Regions from separate parts of the Culturomica massiliensis genome, predicted to be linked through region 2. Evidence: riboswitches for the same ligand, from Rfam matches in the RefSeq annotation. Region 2 holds a riboswitch; the other holds the start of a gene.
The links. Region 2 has a riboswitch for thiamine pyrophosphate ahead of BN8908_RS06780 (thiamine phosphate synthase). Riboswitches for the same ligand answer to the same signal wherever they lie in the genome.
Positions count from the first base shown of each region.

Region 1: another riboswitch for thiamine pyrophosphate. It lies ahead of BN8908_RS07975 (TonB-dependent receptor); the one in region 2 lies ahead of BN8908_RS06780 (thiamine phosphate synthase).

Region 1 covers NZ_LT594621.1:1,560,309-1,565,638, forward strand. Annotated here, with positions in the region: gene BN8908_RS07975 (TonB-dependent receptor) at 1-1,429, opposite strand, end outside; TPP riboswitch at 1,457-1,554, opposite strand; gene BN8908_RS07980 (hypothetical protein) at 1,711-2,010, opposite strand; gene nifJ (pyruvate:ferredoxin (flavodoxin) oxidoreductase) at 2,276-5,330, opposite strand, start outside.
Region 2 covers NZ_LT594621.1:1,322,496-1,327,825, reverse strand. Annotated here, with positions in the region: gene BN8908_RS06790 (hypothetical protein) at 1-312, shown strand, start outside; gene BN8908_RS06785 (GNAT family N-acetyltransferase) at 309-791, shown strand; TPP riboswitch at 1,015-1,111, shown strand; gene BN8908_RS06780 (thiamine phosphate synthase) at 1,170-1,790, shown strand; gene thiC (phosphomethylpyrimidine synthase ThiC) at 1,804-3,552, shown strand; gene BN8908_RS06770 (sulfide-dependent adenosine diphosphate thiazole synthase) at 3,562-4,335, shown strand; gene BN8908_RS06765 (thiamine phosphate synthase) at 4,402-5,007, opposite strand; gene thiD (bifunctional hydroxymethylpyrimidine kinase/phosphomethylpyrimidine kinase) at 5,004-5,330, opposite strand, start outside.

The DNA.
Region 1 (5,330 bases), 240 kb from region 2:
CCGCTTTCGGATTAAAAAAGTTAAAGGTTTCATCCAAATTCAATGGCTGCATATGACCCGCACTCCAATCGTATTTATCGTTCACTCCTTTTATCGTATAATTAATATGACGATATTGTAAATCGACGTAAAAATTCAGATTACGTACAAATTCATAATTCAGACGTCCGTATATATTGGCATCCAGTTTCTCTCCGGTATTTTCATAGAACTTATGATCGGGAGCAAGATCGCCGATATAATTTTTCACCCAAATTACATTTCCATCGTGATCATTCTTGTATTTATTCATTCCGCCTCCGAGAGATGCCTGTAATTTTCCGGTTTGATAATTTAAAGAAAAAACCATACCACCGAAATCACTGGCGACATTCTTTCTCCGGATTAAATTCGAAGTTTCAACCGTTTTGCCTTCAGCATCCACATAAGGTTGTAATCCATATTCGGCCAGATAGCGGCCATTCTTGTATTCCTGGTAATATCCTTCCCCGCCGGTGTAATGAAAAGCAACATTTAAATTCCAGGCCGGATTGAAAATATGGTTGAATAATAACTGATAATGGGTTTGACGATACACATCCAGTTGATCATCATAAAAACCCACAGCCTTTCCGTTCTCATCTTCAATTACTCCATTCGGGTTATAGGTACGATCGGTTTCCAGCATATCCTTGGTTATACCGTCCCAGGCATGATAAGTTTCTTCTTTGCCACCGAAAGTAATAAATTTAACCGTCGTTTTATCTCCGTAATACCCGGCCTGAGCAAAATAAGATTTCAATTGGGCAGAAGCCCGGTCTCTATAACCATCACTTTTAATATGCGAAAGCCGGGCATCGAAAGCCCAACGATTATTCACCAGACCGGTTCCCACTTTAAACGTTTCTTTCTGTGTATTAAACGAACCGTAAGAACCGCTGATTTCTGCATAAGGATTGATGGCAGAGCTCTCTGTCTGCATATTGATACTTCCCCCGAAAGCACCGGCCCCGTTCGTTGAAGTTCCGGCCCCGCGCTGTATCTGCATATCTTTCAAAGAAGAAGCCAAATCCGGCGTATTCACCCAAAAAATAGCATGACTCTCCGCATCATTCATCGGAATACCGTTAGTGGTTACATTAATACGAGTCGCATCGGTACCCCGTACACGTATCGTCGAGTAGCCGATTCCGGCACCGGCATCTGTCGTGGTCAATACGGAAGGCGTCATCAACAATAAAAACGGAATATCCAAACCGGCATTTTGTTTCTGAATTGCCTCTTTACTGATATTGACAAAAGCAATCGGAGTCCTCGCTGTTGCACGCGTTGAAAAGACCTGAGCCTCTTCAAGATTTACATGACGCAAAGAATCCGTCGTTTCTGTTTCTGCAACGGCATACAAACCACAATGCAATAATGTGGCAATGATCCAAAATTTTTTATTCATTTGTGCTTTAAATTATAACAGAAAGGCGCACATCTGTTACATAACTCCCTTCGCCGGCATTACCCGGATCAGGTTCAATGGGTATAATCTCAGCCCGTACTATTCAGGCACCCCTTTCTGACTGTTAATAATGGCTCAAAGGTAAATAAAAATTAAGAAAATACCCAAAAGAAAAAGTTTATAGAAACAAAAATAGGGTAATGAAAATATTTTTTCATCGCCCCATTATTTTTCTTCTATTAAATCTGTGAAGATTCAGAAAGTCGCATCCCCCGTTTTTATCACAACGTAAGAGCAGCAGTTACGGCACCGAAAACAGCCAGCAATAATATCACCCCGATCAGAGATATTACCAGTCCGGCAATAGCAAGCCCCCTGGGAGCTTTAAACATACCGCAGGCAGAAAAAATAAGTCCTAACAACCATACAATCCAGCCTAAAAACGGAATCCAGCCTAAAAATAATGCAATCAATGCCAATACAAACCCCGCAGTACCCAAACCATTCGAACGGGAAACAGGCTGCTGAATTATAATCGTTTGTTTGGGTTGCTCCTGATTTTTTGTTTCTAATTCTTCCATAAAATTATCTTTTAAACTTACACTTTTGTTCTTTATACCTAACGACATAAAATTACAGTCAAAAATACGAAAAAAAATAGGATATGCAATTTAATGTAAATTTTTATAAAAAACAATCAACACTAAAAGCTCGGCAAGCGGAATAAGAACAGATTGCAATATATCCTTCCCATATCAATTATCAGTCCGGTTTGTATCTTTTCCTCCCCATTCCATAAAAAAAGGGCTGCAAAATGCAGCCCTTATCCGGATCCAAAGATCTTATTTATTCACCATACTTCATTTCAGCATGACGTTTATAACCTTCGTATCTCCATTTGGCATTTGCTTCTGTTGTTTCAAACAGCTTCTCTGCATCTGCAGGAGCAGCTTTTACCAAAGAATTGAAACGTACTTCACCCATCAGGAACTCACGGAATTTAGAGAAATCAGGTTCCTTAGAATCCAATTGGAACGGATTTTTACCTTCACACTCCAACAACGGATTATAACGATACAACTGCCAGTAACCACACTCAACGGCTTTTTTCTCCTCTGCCTGTGATTTACCCATGCTAGCCTTCAAACCGTGGTTGATACAGGGAGCGTAAGCTATAATCAAAGACGGTCCCGGATATGCTTCCGCTTCTTTCAATGCTTTGATATATTGAGCCTGATTTGCCCCCATTGCTACCTGTGCTACATAAACATAGCCATAAGACATAGCCATCATACCCAAATCTTTTTTCCTTACCCGTTTACCGCTGGCAGCAAACTTGGCAACGGCACCCGTCGGCGTTGATTTAGAAGACTGTCCACCGGTATTCGAATATACTTCGGTATCGACAACCAAAATATTTACGTCATGTCCGCTGGCCAATACATGATCTACACCACCGTAACCGATATCATAAGCCCAACCGTCACCACCGAATATCCATTGAGATTTCTTCGTGAAATAAGCCTTCAGACTTAAAATTTCCTTAGCTACCGGAGCAGTCTCTTTTTCCAGGGCAGCAAGCAATGCATCGCTCAAAGCCAAAGTCTGGTCTTTATCATCAAAACCGGCAATCCATGCAGTAGCAGCAGCTTGTACAGCAGCAGAGAAAGCTGACATGTTTTCTTCCAGCAATCTCTTCACTCTTTCACGTAAACGGTTTGCACCTTCTGCCATACCGAAACCGAATTCAGCATTATCTTCAAATAATGAATTAGCCCAGGCCGGACCACGCCCCGTCTTATAATTTGTACAATAAGGAGTAGAGGGAGCAGATGCACCGTAAATAGAAGAACAACCCGTTGCATTAGCTACCATCATTCTTTCTCCGAACAACTGAGTGATTAATTTGATATACGGAGTTTCACCACAACCGGCACAGGCACCAGAGAACTCAAACAAAGGCTGAACAAATTGTGAATTCTTCACATTGTTCGGTTCTACAACTTGTTTGTAACCAACTTTCTTATCCATATATTCCCAACGAGGCATTTCAACCTCTTGAGATTCCAGCGGTTTCATGACCAAAGCTTTGGTTTTAGCCGGACAAACATCGGCACAGTTACCACACCCCGTACAATCCAAAGGAGATACCTGAATTCTGAATTGATATCCAGCCAGCTCTTTACCGATTGCCGGTTTTGATTGTGTTCCGGCAGGAGCAGCAGCCAATTCCTCACTCGTCATCAGGAAAGGACGGATAGCAGCGTGAGGACATACATAAGCACATTGGTTACACTGTATACAGTTTTCAACCTGCCATTCCGGAACATTCACAGCAATACCCCGTTTTTCATATTTCGCTGTTCCACAAGGGAATGTACCGTCTTCTCTGCCGACAAAAGCACTGACAGGCAGATCGTCTCCCTTCTGAGCATTCATCACATCTACAACATTACGGATAAATTCAGGGCGGTTGCCATCATGACCCGGCATTTCATCCGGTAAATTCTTCCATTCGGCAGGAACATTGACTTTCACCAGATTGCCTTCCTTACCACCGGCGTCTACGGCAGCATAATTCATATTTACGATAGCTTCCCCTTTCGTACCGTAAGATTTCACGATAGCGGCTTTCATTTCTTTAACTGCCAGTTCGTAAGGAATCACATTCGTAATCTTGAAAAAAGCACTCTGCATAATCGTATTGGTACGATTCCCCAATCCCAATTCCTGACCGATCTTCGTACCATTAATGATATAGAAATTAATTTCGTTATCTGCCAGATATTTCTTCATATGGTTCGGCATATGCTTAGCCGTTTCTTCGGCATCCCAAAGAGAATTCAACAGGAACGAACCGCCTTTTTTCAACCCTTTCAATACATCATACTGATGGATGTATGCAGGCACATGACAAGCGACAAAGTCAGGAGTTGTCACCAGATAGGTAGAACGAATCGGTTCATCTCCGAAACGCAGGTGAGAAGCGGTAAAACCACCCGACTTCTTGGAATCATATGCGAAATATGCCTGACAATATTTATTCGTAGCTCCTCCGATAATCTTGATGGAATTCTTATTGGCACCAACCGTACCGTCCGAACCCAACCCATAAAATTTGGCTTCGTAGGTGGAATCGGAGGTCACCTTTACTTCCTGCTCCAAAGGCAACGATTTGAATGTTACATCATCCACGATACCGACTGTGAACTGATTTTTCGGTTCATTCAAAGCCATATTTTTATAAATAGCGATGATTTGAGCCGGAGTCACATCCTTTGACCCCATACCATAACGTCCGCCTACAATCAAAGGCGCATTTGCTTTTCCATAGAATATATCTTTTACATCCAAATACAACGGATCACCGTTAGCTCCCGGCTCTTTAGTACGGTCAAGTACTGTAATCCGTTTTACAGATGCGGGCACAGCTTCCATAAAATATTTGGCAGAGAACGGACGATACAAATGAACGGCTATCAAACCGACCTTCTCTCCTTGCGCCAATTTATAATCAATTACTTCACGAATGGTATCCGTTATCGATCCCATAGCGATAATGATATTTTCAGCATCCGGAGCACCATAGTAATCAAACGGACGATATTTTCTTCCGGTCAGCTTAGAAATTTCATCCATATAACCGGCCACGAGGTCAGGCACTAATTCATAAAATTTATTACAAGCTTCACGTCCCTGGAAATAAATATCCGGATTTTGAGCCGTACCACGGGTTACCGGGGTTTCGGAATTCAACGAGCGGCTACGGAATGCCTGCAAAGCCTCCATATCCACCAGTCCCCGCAAATCTTCCATATCCAAAGCTTCAATTTTCTGTATCTCGTGAGAGGTACGGAAACCATCGAAGAAATTCACAAACGGAACACGGGATTTTATTGCC
Region 2 (5,330 bases):
GTTTTGGGTGTTATATTCGGGTTTGTCGTTTTATTGAAAACAGCCGTGAAATATATAGCTAAAATATTGCGTTTGAACGAGCCCGGATATATTATGCTATTCGTGTATCTGACATCGGTTTTTATTATAGTTTTGCAACAGAATACAATTTTGTTGTTATCCGAATGGTATGCTAAGATCGGGCGTTTACCGATTATAGTCGTATCGGTGGTTATTGCCTCTGTTGTGGCTGCGGGGCTGATATCCTGCATAAAAATGATAGTGGGGGATACGAATGGAAAATTGAGAAAACATAAATCTGATGTGAAATGATCCGGAATTATAAATTTGAAGACAGAACGACATTGTGTGATTTTTTTGCAATTGTGCTCGAAGAGCATAAGGACTATATATCTCACGGGGAACTTCAGATGGGGATTGCAACGGATCCCGGTATATTGGCTGCCGATTATAAGCAAAAATGGCTGCAATACTTGGACAGGCAGACAGCGGATCCCTCCAATACCGTGTTGTTGTATGAAGACAACGGTATTTTGACCGGATTTATCATATTCGGTGTTATGGAAGACGGGGCAGAACCTTATGGTGTAATTTTCGATATGGCTGTTGCTCCGGATGCCCGGGGAAAACGTATCGGGGAGCAGTTGCTGGAAAAAGCTGTAGAGAATTTCCGGGAACGCGGGATCCGCAACTGTTATCTGGAATCGGGCGTTAATAACCATTCGGCTCATCATTTTTTTCAAAAACACGGTTTTGCACAGGTCTCCGATATCTTTCGAATGAAATTGTGATTGTACCTGTTACCGGAACGATCTGCCCGAACTGTTATTGCTCTGAAATTATCTGCATGTAAAATTTGGGATTTACGAATTTTCCCTGAAAAGGGTAATATGTTTGATCTGAAATAGTAAGTTAGAATAACTTAAAGATTCTTTACGACTTATTCTCTATTTAAAGTTTATAATTAAAGTCCGGAATTGCTTTGTTTTCTTGAATATTCTGTTTTAATTTGTTTCCGGAAAAAGGGGGTGCCTCTTTCATGAGGCTGAGATTATACCCGATGAACCTGATACGGTTAGTACCGTCGTAGGGAGTTTTTTTGAGTATCCGACTTCTCTGAACGTGCGCGGCACACTCTCTTTCCATAGATAACATATTTAAGAGAGTTTATGTTCGACGTACAATTTATTACTCATTTTACCGATACGATTACTTATCTTGATTCTGTGCGGATTGCGCTGGAAGGAGGTTGCCGCTGGATACAGTTGCGCATGAAAGAGGCGACGGAGGAGGAAGCAGAAGTTGTTGCCCGACAGACGCAGGCTCTGTGTTCTGATTACGGAGCAGTTTTTATTATCGACGACCGGGTGGAATTGGTGAAAAAGATTGGAGCCGACGGGGTGCATCTCGGTAAGCAGGATATGCCGGTGGGGGAAGCCCGGCGGTTTTTGGGAACTGCATTCCGTATCGGCGGGACAGCTAATACGTTTGAAGACATACGGCGACATGCGATGGACGGTGCCGATTATATCGGTTGTGGCCCTTTTCGGTTTACGACAACCAAGCAAAAGTTAGCTCCCGTGCTCGGATTGGAGGGATATCGAGTTATTTTAGGCCGGATGCATGAGGTTGGCATCGGATTACCGATTGTCGGAATTGGCGGTATTACAACCGAAGATATCCCGCCCTTAAAAGCTGTCGGATTAAATGGAATTGCTCTAAGTGGTAGTGTATTGCGTGCAGCCGATCCGGTAGCGGAAATGAAAAAAATCATTGAATTGACAAAATAAATTCCGGATAATTATGAAAGATCAAATTAAAATTACGTATCCCGATTCGGAGAAAATTTACATGCCCGGTAACTTGTTTCCTGAGCTACGGGTCGGCATGCGGCGTGTAAAGCTGACCCCGACGGTAACTGTGGTGGATGGCGAACAGGTGATGACCGAAAATACTCCGGTCTATATATATGATACCAGCGGAGCATATAGCGATCCGGAAACGGATATTGATTTGAAAAAGGGATTGCCTCGTTTGCGTGAAGAATGGATCCGGCAGCGCGATGTGGAGCGTCTGCCGGAGATCAGTTCCGAATACGGTAAGGCCAGGCTGGCTGACAGGAGTCTGGATCATCTTCGTTTCGACCACATTCAATTGCCTTACCGGGCAATAGAAGGGCGGGAGATATCCCAGATGTATTATGCCAGGCAGGGTATTGTTACGCCTGAAATGGAGTATGTGGCTATTCGTGAGAATATGAATTGCCGGGAGTTGGGTATCGACTCATACATAACAGCGGAGTTTGTACGACAGGAAATTGCGGCCGGTCGTGCGGTATTGCCGGCCAATATCAATCATCCCGAAGCCGAACCGATGATTATCGGTTCGAAATTTCTTGTCAAGATCAACACCAATATCGGTAATTCGGCAACGACGTCTACGATCGAGGAGGAAGTCGAGAAGGCGATCTGGAGCTGTAAATGGGGTGGAGATACCCTGATGGATTTGTCGACGGGCCGGAATATTCATGAAACCCGCGAATGGATTATCCGTAACTGCCCGGTACCTGTAGGAACTGTGCCGATGTATCAGGCAATGGAAAAGGTAGGAGGAAAGGCTGAAGAACTGACCTGGGAACTGTTTCGCGATACGTTGATTGAGCAGTGTGAACAGGGGGTTGATTACTTTACGATCCATTGCGGAATTCGTTTGAAAAATATCCGTTACGCCAATAGTCGCCTGTGTGGTATGGTAAGCCGTGGCGGTAGTATTATTTCCCAATGGTGTCTGGCGCATCGGAAAGAAAGTTTTTTATATGAGCATTTCGATGATATCTGTGATATTTGTGCACAATACGATGTGGCTTTGTCTCTGGGAGATGGGTTACGTCCGGGATCGATTTACGACGCCAACGACAAGGCTCAGTTTGCTGAGTTGGATACGATGGGCGAGTTGGTGCAACGGGCTTGGGCAAAGAATGTACAAGCATTTATTGAGGGACCGGGACATGTGCCGATGCATAAAATACGGGAGAATATGGAGAGGCAGATTGAGAAATGTCACGGTGCTCCGTTTTATACCCTCGGACCGTTAGTGACCGATATTGCTCCGGGATATGATCATATAACGAGCGCCATTGGTGCGGCTCAGATCGGCTGGTACGGTACGGCAATGCTTTGCTATGTAACTCCGAAGGAGCATCTTGCATTGCCTCAGAAGGAGGATGTGCGCGTGGGAGTCGTGACATATAAGATTGCAGCCCATGCGGCAGATTTGGCCAAGGGCCATCCCGGGGCCGATGTACGTGATAATGCATTGAGTAAGGCTCGTTATGAGTTTCGGTGGAAAGATCAGTTTAATTTAAGTCTTGATCCGGAGCGTGCTTTGCAGTACTACCGTGAAGCCAACCATCTGAATGGAAAATACTGTACAATGTGCGGACCTCATTTTTGTGCGATGCGTATCAGCCGGCAATTGCGTGATTGTGAATATACGGCTGAAACCGAGACAGAATCGACTGTCGGAGTAGAAAATAATCCATGTATAAAATAAGCTGAAAAGATGATTGAAACAAGAGTATCACAGGGAATCGTAAGTACCTATTTTGACAAATTACAGAGAAATCTTGATTTGGATGTTGCCATTGTCGGCGGAGGGCCGTCGGGTATCGTAGCTGCCTATTATCTGGCTAAGGCCGGTTTGAAGGTAGCTCAGTTCGACCGTAAACTTGCTCCGGGAGGAGGTATGTGGGGCGGTGCTATGATGTTTAACCAGATTGTTATTCAGGAGGAGGCAATGCCGGTTGTACGCGATTTTGAAATCCGTTACGAATCATGCGGAGACGGACTTTATGTTATGGATTCGGTTGAAAGTACTTCTTCATTACTTTATCATGCTGTGCATGCCGGGGCTACGATTTTTAACTGCTATTCGGTTGAAGATGTGATTTTTAAGAATAACAAAGTAAGTGGGGTTGTTGTAAACTGGACGCCTGTTTTGCGTGAAGGATTGCATGTCGATCCGTTGAATATTTTGGCTAAAACCGTTATCGACGGTACGGGACATGATAGTGAAATAGCTTCTACGGTTGCCCGTAAAAACGGTATCAAGCTGGCAACAGAGACCGGAGGTGTTATCGGTGAACGTTCCCTGGATGTAACTGCAGGTGAAGAGGAAGTTGTAAACGGTACGAAGGAAATTTATCCCGGTCTTTATGTTTGCGGTATGGCGGCTTCGGCTGTGTCAGGTACTCCGCGTATGGGGCCGATTTTCGGCGGTATGCTGATGTCGGGTAAGAAGGTTGCCGATGAGATTATTGCTCGCTTTAAGAAATAACGATTTTCAACACAAAAAAACAACAACCCTGTTCTGCCAAATGGGCGGGACGGAGTTGTTGCCTGTTTAAGAGACGGTTTGAATCAGCTTATCCAGATGCTGCAGAAAGGCTTCGGTGTCGTCGGGAGAGCGATAACGGTTCCAGACATCACCCAAAAGAGCTGCTCCGCCGAATCCCAATGTCCGGACCGTCGTAAGATTGTCGGCCGTTATCCCTCCCAGTGCAATGATTTTGGTATCTATAATGCCTTTGCGGGCAGCAGTCCGGAGTTGCTCCATTGAAAATTCCGACCGATACCCTTGTTTGGAAATACTGTTGAAAATAGGACTGAGAAAGAGGTAATCGGTTTGTTTTTTGTATTCGGTAATTTCTTCCAGTGAATGGCAGGAACGGCTTATCGAACCGTTATAACCGTCCGGTATGTCCGGGTTACGCTTGTTGAGATGTATTCCTGCCAGTCCGTACCGTTGCTGAAGGGTAAAATGATCGTGTAAAACGATGCCGGCACGATGTGAGGCCGGTAGCTCCTCGATCAGGGCTGCCAGCTCTTTTTCACTGCATCCCGGTTTACGTAGGTGAAGACGGAAGCCCTTATCGAGTATGGCTGTCAGTGCGGTTGCTTCCTGAGGCAGGAAATCCGGTGTTGTCAGGATGATCAGGCGTAAGTTCATAAGCATTTACTGTTTAGTGTATCCGGGAAATGCCATAGCGGACCGTTTCCCGCGCCGAGGTGTAAGTCACGGGCAGCAGCAATGGCATTGTCTGTGTATCTTTTGGCCTGCCGGACAGCTTCGGACAATGTGTAGCCGTATCCCAACAAAGTGGCGATTGCCGATGAGAGGGTACATCCCGTACCGTGGAGATTGGAGGTGTCGATGCGTGGACTGGTGAATACGTGTAATGTGCCGTCGTAAAGTACATCCGTCGTATCGTTTCCTTCCAGATGACCTCCTTTGACCAGAAAAGCACAACCATAACGGTTATAAAGGGTTGT